Regions from separate parts of the Streptomyces sp. NPDC000941 genome, predicted to be linked through region 2. Evidence: riboswitches for the same ligand, from Rfam matches in the RefSeq annotation. Region 2 holds a riboswitch; each other region holds the start of a gene.
What was found. Region 2 has a riboswitch for cobalamin ahead of ACWDSL_RS10535 (prenyltransferase/squalene oxidase repeat-containing protein). Riboswitches for the same ligand answer to the same signal wherever they lie in the genome.

Region 1 (4,908 bases), on a different contig from region 2:
GCAGGGCCACGACATGCGGGAACGCATCGCGGAAGAAGCCGCTGATGCGTAGAGTGACATCGACCCTGGGGCGGCCCAGCTGCTCAAGTGTCGCGGGTTCGAGTCCCGTTACTCGCCGCGAGGCGTCGTCCCACACCGGGCGGACGCCCAGCAGTGCGAGCGCCTCGGCCACGTCGTCGCCCGAGGTGCGCATCGCGCTGGTGCCCCACAGCGACAGGCCGACGGAGCGCGGCCAGGCGCCGTCGTTGTCGCGGCGGTAGCGCTCCAGCAGCGAGTCGGCGAGCGCCTGGCCGGTCTCCCAGGCCAGCCGGCTGGGCACGGCCTTGGGGTCGACGGAGTAGAAGTTACGGCCGGTCGGCAGGACGTTGACCAGGCCGCGCAGCGGTGAACCGGAGGGGCCCGCGGGCACGAAGCCGCCGCTCAGGGCGTGCACGGCGTGATCGATCTCGTCGGTGGTGGCGGCCAGCCGCGGCACGACCTCGCGGGCGGCGAAGTCGAGGATCGCGGTCACCGCGTCGTGCTGCTCCTCGGGCAGCCCCAGGCACACCTTCTCCACGGCCTCCGGGGCCCAGTCGGCGTCCTCCATCGCCTGGACGAGGGCGCGGGCTCGGTCCTCCGCCTCGTCCGCGCCCGTGCGGGTGGCGGCCGACTCGTCGAGGCCGAGTGCCTCGCGCAGCCCGGGGAGCGCGGTGGAGCCGCCCCAGATCTGCCGGGCGCGCAGAATGGCCAGGACGAGGTTGACCCGCTGGGGGCCGGAGGGGGCGCTGCCGAGAACATGCAGGCCGTCGCGGATCTGGGCGTCCTTGACCTCGCACAGCCAGCCGTCCACATGCAGCAGGAAGTCGTCGAAGCCATTGTCGTCCGGCCGGTCCTCCAGGCCGAGGTCGTGGTCGAGCCTGGCGGCCTGGATGAGGGTCCAGATCTGGGCGCGGATGGCGGGGAGTTTGGCCGGGTCCATCGCGGAGATGGCGGCGTACTCGTCCAGCAGCTGCTCCAGGCGCGCGATGTCGCCGTAGGAGTCGGCACGGGCCATGGGCGGCACAAGGTGGTCGACGAGGGTGGCGTGGGCGCGGCGCTTGGCCTGTGTGCCCTCCCCCGGGTCGTTGACCAGGAACGGGTAGATCAGCGGCAGGTCGCCCAGCGCGGCGTCGGGGCCGCAGGCGGCGGACAGGCCCGCGTTCTTGCCGGGCAGCCACTCCAGGTTGCCGTGCTTGCCCAGGTGCACCATGGCGTCGGCGCCGAACCCGCCGTCGGCCTGAGCGGTGGCGATCCAGCGGTAGGCGGCCAGGTAGTGGTGCGAGGGCGGCAGATCGGGGTCGTGGTAGATGGCGATCGGGTTCTCGCCGAAGCCGCGCGGCGGCTGGATGACGACGAGCAGATTGCCCCGGCGCAGCGCGGCCAGCACGATCTCGCCCTCAGGGTCGCGGCTCGTGTCGACGAACATCTCGCCCGGCGGCGGCCCCCAGTGCCCCTCCACCGCCTCGCGCAGCTCCTGCGGCAGCCGGCCGTACCAGCGGCGGTAGTCGGCGGCGGGGATCCGGACCGGGTTGCGGGCCAGCTGCTCCTCGGTGAGCCAGTCCTGGTCGTGGCCGCCCGCCTCGATCAGGGCGTAGATCAGCTCGTCGCCGTCGCCGGAGGCGAGGCCGGGAAGCGCCTTGGGCCCCTCCTCGGGGCCGAGGTCGAAGCCGTCCGCGCGCAGCCGGCGCAGCAGGGCGACGGCGCTGGCGGGCGTGTCCAGGCCGACGGCGTTGCCGATGCGGGAGTGCTTGGTGGGGTAGGCGGACAGCACGAGCGCGAGGCGCTTGTCGGCCGCCGGTATGTGGCGCAGCCGGGCGTGTCGTACGGCGATTCCCGCGACACGCGCGGCGCGCTCGGGGTCGGCGACATAGACGGGCAGGCCGTCCTCGTCGGTCTCCTTGAAGGAGAACGGCACGGTGATCAGCCGCCCGTCGAACTCCGGGACGGCGACCTGGGTCGCCGCGTCCAGCGGCGAAAGGCCCTCGTCGTTCTCCTGCCACGCGGCGCGCGGGCCGGTCAGGCACAGCGCCTGGAGCACCGGGACGTCCAGCCCGGCCAGCGCGCCCGCGTCCCACGCCTCGTCGTCGCCGCCGGCCGAGGCCTCGGCGGGCCGGGTGCCGCCCGCGGCGAGCACGGTGGTCACCACCGCGTCGGCCTCGGCGAGGGCTTCCAGCAACTCGGGCTCGGGCGCGCGCAGCGAGGCGACGTACAGCGGCAGCGCGCGGCCCCCGGTGTCCTCGACGGCCTGGCACAGCGCCTCCACGAAGGCGGTGTTGCCGCTCATATGGTGGGCGCGGTAGTAGAGCACGGCGATCCGCGGGCCGGTGACGTCCTCGCGCGCGGTGCGCTCCAGTGCGCCCCACGAGGGCGCGGGTGCGGGCGGCTCGAAGCCGTGGCCGGTCAGCAGGACGGTGTCGGACAGGAAGCGGGCCAGCTGGCCGAGGTTGCCGGGCCCGCCGTGCGCGAGATAGGCGTGGGCCTCGGCGGCGATCCCGACCGGGACCGTGGATGCCTCCATGAGCTGGGCGTCCGGGGCCTGTTCGCCGGTCAGGACCACGACCGGGCGGTCCCCGGCGAGCAGCGCGTCGAGCCCTTCCTGCCAGGCGCGCACCCCGCCGAGCAGCCGTACGACGACGAGTTCGACGCCGTCGAGCAGCGCGGGCAGCTCGTCCAGGGGGAGCCGGGCCGGGTTGGCGAGCCGATAGGGCACCGGAGTCTGTGCCGCGCGGGCACTGAGCAGGTCGGTGTCGGACGTCGACAGCAGCAGGATCATGCGACGGCAGGCCTTCCTCGGGGTCCGCGCCCCGGGCGGGTTGAAGACGGCGGGAGTTCCTGGCTCGCGCGGCCGTCGCAATACCGGCTGCCGCGCTCACAGTGGCGGGACCGCGCCGGATTTCCACCGGCTTCCTACCCTTTTTGCCGTCTTTTGTTGTGGCGGGCCGGGACCGACCCGCCGTGAGCATAGTAGGCGCTTCTGACCTGCCGCGGGGCGGTGAGCCGAACGCAATCGTCGGTATGCTCGCCGCCATGCCCCTCCCCCCGACAACCGCCCCACCAGGGGACGAAACCCCCGTGCGCGGTCGCGACGACGCCTGCCCCGGCGCGCTCCGCCTGCACTCGGCGGACGACGGCGCACTGGCCCGGGTGCGGCTGCCCGCCGGGCGCCTGACGGCACGTCAGGCGCTCGTGCTGGCGCTCGCGGCCGAGGAGTTGGGCGACGGCCGGCTGGACCTCACCTCCCGGGGCAATCTGCAGCTGCGCGGCCTCGACGCGGGGTGCGGGGCCGGACTCGCGGCCCGGCTGCGGACGGCAGGGCTGCTCCCGTCGGACCGCCACGACCGGGTGCGCAACATCGTGGCGTCCCCGCTGTCCGGGCTGGACGGGGCGGGGTACGCGGATGTCTCGGCGTGGGCGCGGGAGCTGGACGCGCTGCTGTGTGACAGCGCGCCCGCGGGTTCCGGATTGGCCGAACTGGCCGGGCTGTCCGGCCGGTTCCTGTTCGCGCTCGACGACGGGCGCGGCGATGTGGCGGCGCTGGGCGCGGATGTGACATTGGTCGCAGCGCCGGACGGCGAGGCGGTGCTGCGGCTCGGCTCCGCCGGGGGGCACGAACCGGCCGGTCCGGACGCGCGCCCGGCTCCTGCCGGGGCGCGCGTGGCGGGCAGCCGCGGCGGGGCGGACGCCCACGGCGCGGCAACCGTCCCGACACGCCGGGACCGCCGGACGGAGGGCGGTGGCGACACGCGGGACCCCGCGCGGCCATACGCCCACCCCGGCCCACCAGGTGACCCGAGGACGACGGCCTGGAACCCTCCACCCGGCGGGGCGGCGGGGCGGCGGGGGTCGAGTTCCGGGTGCTCGCCGAGGACGTGCCGCGCGCGGCCGCCGTGGCCGCCGCGGCGTTTCTCGACGCGGTGCGCGCGAGTGGCACGCGGGCCTGGCGCGTTCGCGAGCTGTCGGCGCGACACGCCGTTACGGCGGACCGGTTGGCCCGGCGACTCGCCGAAGCGGAGGTCCGAGCCACGCGCCTCGGTCCTGTCCCGCCGGTCGTCGAGGCGCGAACACCAGCGGCCGACGCGGCGGGAGAACAGGGCAGCAGCGAGCCCTCTGTCGTGGCCGGCGCCACGTACGGCCGATCCCCGGCAACGCAGCGAGACGCGCCGGGCGTCGCGGGCACGCAGGGCTCGGGAAGCCGGCAGCCGCCCGCCCGGGCCGCCGCGCCGGACATCACCCAGCCGGAGCGAACCGCGAGGCGCGAAGCGGCGGATGCGGCGCCGGCGCCGGAAGGCATGGTGACAGCCCCGCCCCCTAGCGCCGCCTCCGGCGCACCCGCCGTCGGACTCGTCGCCGGGCCGGACGGGCGATGCGCGGTGTCGGTCGCCGTCCCGCTGGGGCGGCTCACCGCCGCGCGGTGGCGGCTGCTCGCCGAGCTCGCCGCCCGGGGCGGCTCGGGCGAGTTGCGTGTGACACCCTGGCGCGGCGTGGTGCTGCCCGGCTTCTCCCCCGGCGACGCCGAGGCCGCGCTGCGGGAGCTCGCCGACGCCGGTCTTGTGACCGCGCCGCACTCCCCCTGGTTCGGGGTCGGCGCGTGTACGGGACGGCCCGGCTGCGCCAAGTCCCTGGCCGATGTGCGTGCCGAGGCGGCGCGCGCGGTGGCGGGCGAGGCGTCCGTCGGCGGCCGACCGGGCCCGGCACGAAGCCGGCTGCCCGTGTACTTCTCCGGCTGCGAGCGGCGCTGCGGCCACCCCGGCGGGCCGGGCCGGTGGGTCGACGTGCTGGCGACGGGCGACGGCTACCGGGTCGCCGTACGAGATGCCACAGGGTCCGCGCGGAGCGTGGACGTAACAGCAGAGCAAGTGGCCGGCGCCGTGGCGGCGGCCCGTGGAACGA
Region 2 (4,908 bases):
CTCTTGCCGTACTGCTGCTTCCCGCAGAGGCTGCGTACGAACGCCCGGTCCGCGTCCCCCTCCTCGGCGATCTCGGCGAGCCGGGACAACAGCGGCTCCTCGGAGTACGTGGCGACCCGCTTGCTGAACGTGTCGTCGAAGGCCGCGACGTGCTCACCCTTGCCGTCGTCGTCATCCCAGCAGATCACCGGCCCGGTGGCCGAGGCCACACGGGAGAGGTCCCTCATCGCCCCGGCGAACCCGGATCCCGCCGCCTCCCCTGAATCCCCTGAATCCCCCGCATCCCCCGAATTCGCCGCGCCCGCCCCCGACTTGCGCCCGCCGCCGTCCGAGACGCCGGATCGCCCGCCGCCCTTCCCCGAGTCGTCGGACGCGCCGCACGCGGTCACGCCTCCCACCGCGAGAACGGTCGCCGCCGCCACCGCGGCCCACCCGCGTACCCCGGCCACATACGCCTTGCTCACCCAGCTCTCCGCCTTCCCCCAAGCGTGACTGCTCTTAGAAACGAGAATAGTATTAACCATGCGACGCACCTTCACGGCAAGTCGGTTGCCCAGTACGTCCGACCGCCGATGAAGGATCATTGGGGCGCACCCGACCACGACCAAGGAGGCGACGGTGTCCGGCACAGACCGAGACGGGGGCGGAGGCGCGCGCATGGCAGGGCTGACCCGGCGGGAGCGGCTACGCGCGGAGCTCGAGCGCGACGCCAAGGCCGCCGCACGCCGGATCACCGCCGCGGAGGGCGTCGAAGGTCTCACCGTGGCCGCCGTGGCCCGCAGCGTCGGCGTGACCTCACCCGCCCTCTACCGCTACTTCGAGGGCAGGGACGGGCTCATCCGCGCCGTCTACGACGATGTGATGGCGGAGTTCATGCAGGTGGTCGCGGCGGCGGTGGAACGGCAGGACCCCGACGACATCAGCGCCCGGCTGCACGCCGCCACCCGGGCCGTATTCGACTGGTCAGTGGGCAATCCGGCGGAGTTCAACCTGCTCATGGGCGCCGCCTACCCCATGGCGGCCGCCGCGTCCGCCGACGACATCCCGCACGCCATATTGCGTGATCTGGGCGGGATGTACGGGCAGCTCTTCACCCGGCTGTGGCGCGAGCAGCAGCTCGCCCACCCGTCCGACGACGAGATCGACCCGGTCCTGGCGCGGCAGTTGCGGACGTACCGCGAGGCCATGGGCATCGAAGTCCCCATCGGTGTCGCGCTCCTGATGATCACCTGCTGGCGCCAGATCTACGGCATGCTCTGCCTGGCCGTCTACAGCCACATGTCCTACGCCCTGGATGACCCGGTGCCGCTGTTCGAGGACATGATGGACCGTCTCCTCGGCATCCTCGGCCTCACCCGCAGTCCTCGCCTGGTGATCTGAGAAGCGGTGATCTGAGGAGCGCCGCCGCGCCCGCCCGTACGGCGGCCCAGTCGGTGGCGTACGCATACCGCCGCGCCCGCTCCAGCCACCCCGCCCGGTCCCGGTGCTGGCCGCGCAGCTGCTCCAGGTCGAGCTCGACCCCCGGCGGCGGCCCCGCCGCCTCCAACTCGCCGATCCGCCGCTCCATCGCCTCCAGCAGCGCGCGGTCGAGCTCGGTCACGGCGGCGACGAAGGCGCTGGTCGGCACGGTGACCAGGCCCGTGGCCGGGCCGGCGAACTCGATCTCGCCCTCGGGGTCGGGCTGGTGCGCCCAGCTGACGTTCACAACGTCCTCCCCCGCGACCGTCCGCCAGCAGCGGATGTACGGCTCGACGCGCAGATATCCCATGTTCAGAGTGCGATCGCCGTGCCACCCCGCCGCGGTCTCGGCCTCCGGGGTGTCCTCCCAGTACCAGTCGGAGGAGTCACTGGCCACGAAGTCGGCCAGGTCCTCGGGCACGGGCTCCAGCGCCGCCGGCAGCAGCGCGAGCAGGTCCTCCCACAGCCGGACCACGTAGTAGTCCACGTACGGATGGGACGGCCCCCCGTCACCCCGTAGCTGCCGCACCGTGCGCTCCGAGTACCGCAGCAGCTCATGCTCGCCGAGGTCGATCACGTACCAGCCGTCGGTCAGCCCGAACCAGTGCAGTACGGGGTGCTCGGGCCGCCCCCACGGCCGTACCTCGGCCAAGGGGGTCAGACCGAAGCGGAACCGGATGTCCTGATCCATACGGAGAGTATGGGCCCGCCCCGCAGCCCGCCCTCAAGGGCCCGACCGCCGTGGAACGTCCCGGTTCGGCGCCGGATAAGGTATCCGTGAAAACTTCATCCGCGTCCGATCGGGGGAAGCCGGTGAGAACCCGGCGCTGACCCGCAACCGTGAGTACGGGCTGCGTACCGCAGCGCGTACGAGCCGGAGCACCTGATCTGGCGCACCGCAGGCTCCCGCCGTCGGCCCGCCCGGCGGCGGCACCGTCGAGGTATGCGGAGCTGAGCCCGGTGTCATCGCGTTCGTACGTCCCTCGGCGTGCGGGGTGGGCGGCCGTGCGTGGCCGCGTACCGATGTCCAGTCACCGCCGAGACCATCGACCGAGAGGCACCCGTCGCCATGAACGTACGCCGCAGCGCCACGGCTCTGGCCGCCCTGGCCGCCCTGTGCACGGCCGCCGCCCCCGCCGCGTTCGCCGACGCCTCGCCCTCCCCCAAACCGTCCGGCGGCTCGGCGGCGCTGCCCAAGGGGCTGTACGGCGCCAAGGACCCCAAGTTCGACGGGGTGTGGCGGCAGTCACTCGCGCTGCTCGCCCAGGACGCGGTCGGGGTCACCCCGGCGAGGTCGGCCATCGACTGGCTGGCCGGGCAGCAGTGCGAGGACGGCGGCTTCGCCGCGTACCGCGCGGACGCCTCCGCGACCTGCGACCCGAAGAAGGGCGAGTTCACCGACGCGACCGCGGCGGCGGTACAGGCGCTGGCCGCGGTCGGTGGGCGCAGCGCCTCGGTCGAGAAGGGCATCGGCTGGCTGAAGAAGCACCAGAACGACGACGGCGGCTGGGGCCTGAACCCGGGCAGCCCGAGCGACGCCAACTCCACCTCCGCCGCCGTCGGCGCCTTCGCCGCCACCGGCCAGGACCCGAAGCAGGTGAAGTCGGCCAAGGGCGGCAAGACGCCGTACGACGTGCTGCTTGGCCTGCAACTGGGGTGCGACGCGAAGGAGGGGCAGCGCGGGGCGTTCGCCTATACGGCGGACAAGGGCAGCGGCAAGCCGGTCGCCAACGACCTCGCGACCGCGGCAGCCGCGCTGGCCACCGAGGGCAAGGGCTTTGTCTTCGAACCGGCCGGCAAGGACGCAGGCAAGGCCCCGAAGCCGCTGGACTGCGGCGGAGGCAAGGGCAGTGACGAACCGGATGGGGCGGCCGAGGCCGCGCAGGCCGCCGCCGCCTATCTGTCGGAGACCATGGCCGGGCACGGCAACCACCTGCTGTCCGCCATGCCCGGCGCCAAGGCCCAGCCCGACTTCGGCAGCACGGCGGACGCGATCGTCGCACTGGCCGCCGGGGAGCACAGCGCGACCGCGGCCAAGCCCCTGCAGTGGCTGCAGAGCGAGAAGAACGGCGCGCTGGCGTGGGCGAAGGGCGACCCGGGCGCCCTGGGCAAGCTGGTCCTGGCGGCACACGCGGCCGGTGCGGACCCGCGCAGCTTCGGCGGCGTGGACCTCGTCCAGCAGCTGAACGTCACGGGCCCGAAGCCGGAGTCGGCCTCCGCGGCCGGGGCGGAGTCGGGCAAGGACGCGGACTCGGCCTCCGGTAAGGAGAAGAGCGACGACAAGGGGGGTGTCGGCGGCGTCTGGTGGACGGTGGGCGTCTTCCTGGTGGCCGGCATCGGCATCGGCTTCCTGATCAGCGGCCGGAAGAAGCAGCAGCTCTGATGGGCCGGCGCGCCGCCCTCCTCTGCGCAGTGCTCCTGTCCGCGTTGGTGTCCGTGGTCGCGCTCGGCACCTCGCCCGCGCAGGCCGCGGGCTACCGCTACTGGTCGTTCTGGCAGCGGGAGCGGGGCGCCGGCGGCTGGACGTACGCCACGCAGGGGCCCGCCACGGCCCGGCCGGGCGACGGCGACATGATCGGGTTCCGGTTCGCGGTGAGCGAGGACTCCGGGGACGCCACCCAGCCGCGCGACTCGGCCGACTTCAAGACGGTCTGCGCGCACACCCCGGCGGAGGACGGCACCAAACGCGTCGCGGTGGTCCTGGACTTCGGCACGGCCGCCGACGCCCCCGACCACCGCACCCCGCCCGAGCCCCGTACGGACTGCGCGCGGGTCGGCCAGGACGCGAGCGCCGGGGACGCGCTGGCGGCCGTCGCCAAACCGCTGCGCTACAACTCCTCCGCCCTGCTGTGCGCCATCGCCGGCTACCCCGCCAAGGGCTGCGGCGAGCAGGTCGGTAGCAGTAGTAGTAGTGGCGGGGACGGCGGGCAGGGCGGACAGGGCGGCGGAGGCGGCCCGTCGGCCGGTCTTGTCGGCGGTCTGGCCGCCGTGGTCGCGCTGGGGGCCGCCGCCGTATGGCAGGCGCGCCGCCACCACCGGCGATGAGCGGCACCGACCGGGCCGCCGCCGCCGGACATCCGCGCACCGCCGGGCACCCGGGCGCCGCCGGGCATCCAGACACCGCCGGACACCCGCGCACCGCGCGCGGCGGGCTGCACGCCGGGGCCTGGTGGCTGTGGGCCCTCGGGCTGGCCACGGCCGCCTCCCGCACCACCAATCCGCTACTGCTGGGGCTGCTCGTCGCCGTCGCGGGCTATGTGGTCGCCACGCGCCGTACGGACGCGCCGTGGGCACGCTCGTACGGCGCGTTCCTCAAGCTGGGTCTTGTGGTGCTGGCGATCCGGCTGTGCTTCGCGGTCCTCCTCGGCTCGCCGATCCCCGGTACGCACGTACTGGTCACGCTCCCCGAAGTCCCGCTCCCCGACTGGGCGCAGGGCGTACGGATCGGCG
Region 3 (4,908 bases), on a different contig from region 2:
CACGCCCACCGCGCCCAGCAGCCGGATCAGCGCGGCGATGGGGACGGGTCCGGCGGGGCGGCCGGCGCCGCCGCGGCCGTAGGCGCCGTAGAAGGTGACGATCAAGGAGCGGGGGGTGGGCTGGCCGGTCACGCGCTTACTCTAGGGCGCCGTTCGTGCCCCACTTACCGTGCCGCGTGGTCCCGTCACGCAGCAGATAGCGCTGGAGCTTGCCGGTGGCGGTGCGGGGCAGGGCGTCCAGGAAGACGAACTCGCGCGGGCACTTGTACGGGGCCAGCTCCGCGGTGACGAACTCCCGCAGTGCGGCGATGGCTTCCTCGGTATGCGCGACGCCCGGCCGCAGCACCACATGCGCGACCACGACCGTGCCCCGCCGCTCGTCAGGCCGCCCGGTCACCGCGGCCTCCACCACATGCGGGTGACGCAGCAGCGCCTCCTCGACCTCGGGGCCCGCGATGTTGTACCCGGCCGAGATGATCATGTCGTCGGCGCGCGCCATATACCGGAAGTAGCCGTCCGGGTCGCGGATGAAGGCGTCCCCGGTGAGGTTCCAGCCGTCCTGTACGTACTCGCGCTGCCGTTCGTCCGCCAGATAGCGGCAGCCCGTGGGCCCGCGCACGGCGAGCAGCCCGGGCCGTCCGTCCGGAACGGGCCGCAACCCGGAGTCCGCGTCCGTGAAGTCCACCACCCGCGCCTCGAACCCCGGCACCGGGACCCCGGTCGTGCCCGGCCGGATCGCGTCGTCGGCGGCGGAGATGAAGATGTGCAGCAGCTCGGTCGCCCCGATGCCGTTGATGATCCGCAGCCCGGTCGCCCGTTGCCAGGCGTGCCAGGTGCCGGTGGGCAGGTGCTCGCCGGCCGATACGCAGCGGCGCAGCGAGGAGATGTCGTACGCGCCGCCGTCCGGCGCCGCGCCGTCCAGCCGCCCCAGCATCGCCCGGTAGGCGGTCGGCGCGGTGAACAGCACGGAGATCCGGTGCCGTGCGATATCGGCCAGCAGCCGCTCCGGGCCGCCCCAGTCGGACAGCAGCGCGGAGGCGCCCGCGCGCAGCGGGAAGACGACCAGGCCGCCGAGGCCGAAGGTGAAGCCGAGCGGAGGGCTGCCCGCGAACACGTCCTCGGGGCGCGGCCGCAGCACCTGCGCCGAGAAGGTGTCGGCGATGGCCAGCACATCGCGGTGGAAGTGCATACAGCCCTTGGGCCGCCCGGTCGTCCCCGAGGTGAAGGCGATCAGCGCCACGTCGTCGGCGGAGGTCGCCACCGCCTCGTACGACACGGGCGACGCGGTGGCCGCGAGCCGCAGCAGGTCCTCGGGGCCGTCCCCGCCGTAGTACGTCGTCCGCAGCCCCGGCACCTCGGCCTTCACCAGATCGTCCGCGCACCGTACGTCGCACAGCGCGTGCCGTATCCGGGCCAGCTCGCAGATCGTCGCCAACTCCCGGGCCCGGTGCGCGGCCAGTACGGTCACGGCGACCGCGCCCGCCTTCATCACCGCCAGCCAGCAGGCGGCCAGCCAGGGCGAGGTGGCCCCGCGCAGCAGCACCCGGTTGCCGGGCACGACGCCGAGCGGGCCGGTGAGGGTGTGCGCGATCCGGTCGACGTGGGCGCGCAGTTCGCCGTACGTCCACACCTCGCCCGTCGCGGCGCGCACCGCGACCCGGTCGGCGCCGAACCGCTCGACGCTGCGGTCCAGCAGCTCGGCGCCGCAGTTGAGGCGGTCCGGGTAGGACGGTCCTGGCAGGTCGAGGTGGAAGGCGGGCCACTGCTCGGCGGGCGGCAGATGGTCCCGGGCGAAGGTGTCGATATGCGCTGAAGGCTTGAGCTCCATCGAGGACGCGCCCCCTATGCCTGCCCCTGTGCCTGCACATGCCTGCCTGAAGTCGCCTTGTCAGCGTAACGTGATGGTGACGACAGTCAACAGATCGCGATAAACGTTCCGTTGGGGAGGCCGTCCAGTGCCGTCGTTCGCACTTGATCCGAAGCAGCGGCGCTGGTGCGCCGGGGTGCGGTCGCTCGCCCGCGACCTGCTGCGCCCGCTCGCCGAGAGCGGCCCGCCGGGCCGGGTCAACCGGCCGCTGACCGCCGCGCTCGGCGAACTCGGCCTGCTGCGGCGGCTGTTCCCCGGCGACGGGCCGGTGCGCGCCCTCGACCTGTGCCTGCTGCGCGAATCGCTCGCCCGGGAGTGCACGGAGGCCGAGACCGCGCTCGCCCTCCAGGGTCTCGGCGGCTATCCGATCGTGCTCTCCGGCAGCCCCGAGCAGTACGCGCGCTGGATGCCCGAGGTCCGGGCGGGCCGCGCGGTCGCGGCCTTCGCGCTCAGCGAGCCGCAGGCCGGTTCCGACGCCGCCGCGCTCGGTCTGCGGGCCGACCCCGACGGGGCGGGCGGCTGGCGGCTGGAGGGCGAGAAGTGCTGGATCTCCAACGCCCCGGAGGCCGACTTCACCGTCGTCTTCGCCCGCACCACCCAGGGCGCGGGCTCGCGCGGCGTCACCGCCTTTCTCGTCCCCGCCGACCGGCCGGGGCTCACCGGCGAGCGTCTTGACATGCTCAGCCCGCACCCCATCGGCAGCCTCGCCTTCGACGGCGTCCCCGTCACCCGGGAGGACGTCCTGGGCACACCCGACAAGGGGTTCGGCGTCGCCATGCGCACCCTCAACCTGCTGCGGCCGAGCGTCGGCGCGTTCGCCGTCGGCATGGCCCAGGCCGCGCTCGACGCCTCCGTGGCCCACGCCGGGGAGCGCACCGCCTTCGGCGGGCCGCTGAAGGACCTTCAGGCCGTCTCCCACCAGCTCGCCGAGATGGCCACCCGCACCGAGGCCGCCCGCCTCCTGGTCTACGCGGCCGCCACCGCGTACGACGAGGGCGCGCCGGGCATCGCCAGGAGCTCGGCGATGGCCAAGCTTCTGGCCACCGAGACCGCCCAGTACGTCGTGGACGCCGCCGTACAGATCCACGGCGCTCGGGCGCTGCGCCGCGGCCATCTTCTGGAGCACCTGTACCGCGAGGTGCGCGCGCCCCGGATCTACGAGGGCGCGACCGAGGTCCAGCGCACGATCATCGCGAAGGAGCTGTACCGATGACCGAGCCGCACCCCTCCCTGCTGCGCACCAACCCGCCCGAGCTCTCCCCGCCCACCGGCTTCAGCCACGCCGTCACGGCCACCGGCGGCCGCCTGGTCTTCCTGGCGGGCCAGACCGCGCTGGACGGCGCGGGCGCGGTCGTCGGTGCCACGCTTCCGGCCCAGTTCCGGCGCGCGCTGGCCAACCTGCTCACCGCCCTGACCGCGGTCGGCGGCACCCCCGCGGACCTGGCCCGGCTGACCGTGCACACCACCGACGTCGCGGCCTACCGCGCGTCCGCCCCCGAACTCGGCCGCATCTGGCGGGAGCTGGCGGGCCGCGACTACCCCGCGATGGCGGTCATCGGCGTCGTCCGGCTGTGGGACGAGGCGGCGATGGTCGAGCTGGACGGCATCGCGGTGCTGCCGTAGCGCATCACGTCACAAAGGCGCGGTATTGGCCAGGCACGCGCCGCGCGGTACCGTCGGTGCCATATCGACGACGGCAAGACGGAAGCCGGTGGGAACCCGGCACGGTCGCGCCACTGTGAACGAGACGTTCCACACGTTCCAAGGGATGTTTCGTGAGTCAGACCCGTAGCTGTCGTCCAATGCACCACCGAGATGGGACGCGAAACTCCCTTAAGGAGGCCCTGCCATGGCGCAGCATGTCGCTCAGCCGACCGCCACCACTCCCGCTCTCCCGGCAAAGTTGCCGATCGGCGCGATCGTTCCGTGGGCGGTGTTCTTCGGCATCCTGATGCTGGTCCTGCTGTACTTCGTCGGCGCCGAACAGGGCGCCACCTCGGTCGTCTCCGGCGAGGACGTCCACGAGTGGGTGCACGACGCCCGCCACCTGCTCGGTTTCCCCTGCCACTGACGCCAGGGACGCCGACACCCTCATGAATTCCACAACGGTACGGAACCTGCTCGTCCGTGGCATGCTCGCCGGCCTCGGGGCCGGCGTGCTCGCCCTGATCGTCGCCTATCTCCTCGGGGAACCGAATGTCGACAAGGCGATCGGCTTCGAGGAGTCCCATGCCCCGGCGCATGAGCACCACGAGGTCGAACTCGTCTCCCGCAGCCTGCAGTCCACCGCCGGCCTGGCCACCGGTGTGCTGATCTACGGGGTCGCCTTCGGCGGCATCGCCGCCCTCGCCTACTGCTTCGCCCTGGGCCGCATCGGCCGCTTCACTCCGCGGGCCACCGCGCTGCTGCTGTCCGGCTGCGCCCTGCTCGCGGTCTACGTCGTGCCGTTCCTCAAGTACCCGGCCAATCCGCCCGCCGTCGGCGACGCCGACACCATCTCCAAGCGGACCAATCTCTATCTGCTGATGATGGTGCTCAGCGTGCTCCTCGCGATCGCCGCGACCATCCTCGGCAAGCGGCTCGCCCCGAAACTGGGCACCTGGTACGCCACCGTCGCCGCGGTGGCCGCCTTCGCCCTGGTGATCGGCCTGGCGTCTGCGTTCCTGCCGGCCGTCAACGAGGTGCCCGCCGATTTCCCGGCCACCGTGCTGTGGCGGTTCCGGCTCTCCGCGCTGGCCATCCAGGTCACGATGTGGGGAGGCTTCGGACTCGTCTTCGGCGAGCTGGCCGAGCGCCTCCTGAGCCCGAAGCTCAGGGGCAGTCGTCTTCCGCCCGCGGATTCAGCGGCTGCCCCAGTCTGAGGTTCCAGCGCCCGGCCCGCCCGCTGACCCCGGTCGCGGTCAGCGGCGGGACGTCGGCACGCCAGAAGGCCGCCGCGGGCGCGCCCAGCACATGCACCACCGCGGCCCGCACCACGTCCGGCTCCACCACGGCGAGCGTATGGCCGTCCGTCAGCGACGCCGCGTCCAGCCACCGTCCGA

Region 1: another riboswitch for cobalamin. It lies ahead of cobN (cobaltochelatase subunit CobN); the one in region 2 lies ahead of ACWDSL_RS10535 (prenyltransferase/squalene oxidase repeat-containing protein).
Region 3: another riboswitch for cobalamin. It lies ahead of ACWDSL_RS16370 (CbtB domain-containing protein); the one in region 2 lies ahead of ACWDSL_RS10535 (prenyltransferase/squalene oxidase repeat-containing protein).

What each region holds. Positions count from the first base shown of each region.
Region 1 is NZ_JBSFMM010000204.1:13,808-18,715, reverse strand. It holds gene cobN (cobaltochelatase subunit CobN) at 1-2,791, opposite strand, end outside; cobalamin riboswitch at 2,823-2,983, opposite strand; gene ACWDSL_RS41915 (hypothetical protein) at 3,046-4,314, shown strand; gene ACWDSL_RS41910 (hypothetical protein) at 4,308-4,908, shown strand, end outside.
Region 2 is NZ_JBSFMM010000023.1:16,328-21,235, forward strand. It holds gene ACWDSL_RS10520 (hypothetical protein) at 1-464, opposite strand, end outside; gene ACWDSL_RS10525 (TetR/AcrR family transcriptional regulator) at 658-1,380, shown strand; gene ACWDSL_RS10530 (DUF5984 family protein) at 1,352-2,149, opposite strand; cobalamin riboswitch at 2,211-2,359, shown strand; gene ACWDSL_RS10535 (prenyltransferase/squalene oxidase repeat-containing protein) at 2,528-3,841, shown strand; gene ACWDSL_RS10540 (SCO2322 family protein) at 3,841-4,503, shown strand; gene ACWDSL_RS10545 (CbiQ family ECF transporter T component) at 4,500-4,908, shown strand, end outside.
Region 3 is NZ_JBSFMM010000043.1:3,607-8,514, forward strand. It holds gene ACWDSL_RS16350 (PaaX family transcriptional regulator) at 1-132, opposite strand, end outside; gene ACWDSL_RS16355 (AMP-binding protein) at 137-1,828, opposite strand; gene ACWDSL_RS16360 (acyl-CoA dehydrogenase family protein) at 1,956-3,080, shown strand; gene ACWDSL_RS16365 (RidA family protein) at 3,077-3,490, shown strand; cobalamin riboswitch at 3,522-3,678, shown strand; gene ACWDSL_RS16370 (CbtB domain-containing protein) at 3,717-3,938, shown strand; gene ACWDSL_RS16375 (CbtA family protein) at 3,961-4,728, shown strand; gene ACWDSL_RS16380 (histidine phosphatase family protein) at 4,679-4,908, opposite strand, start outside.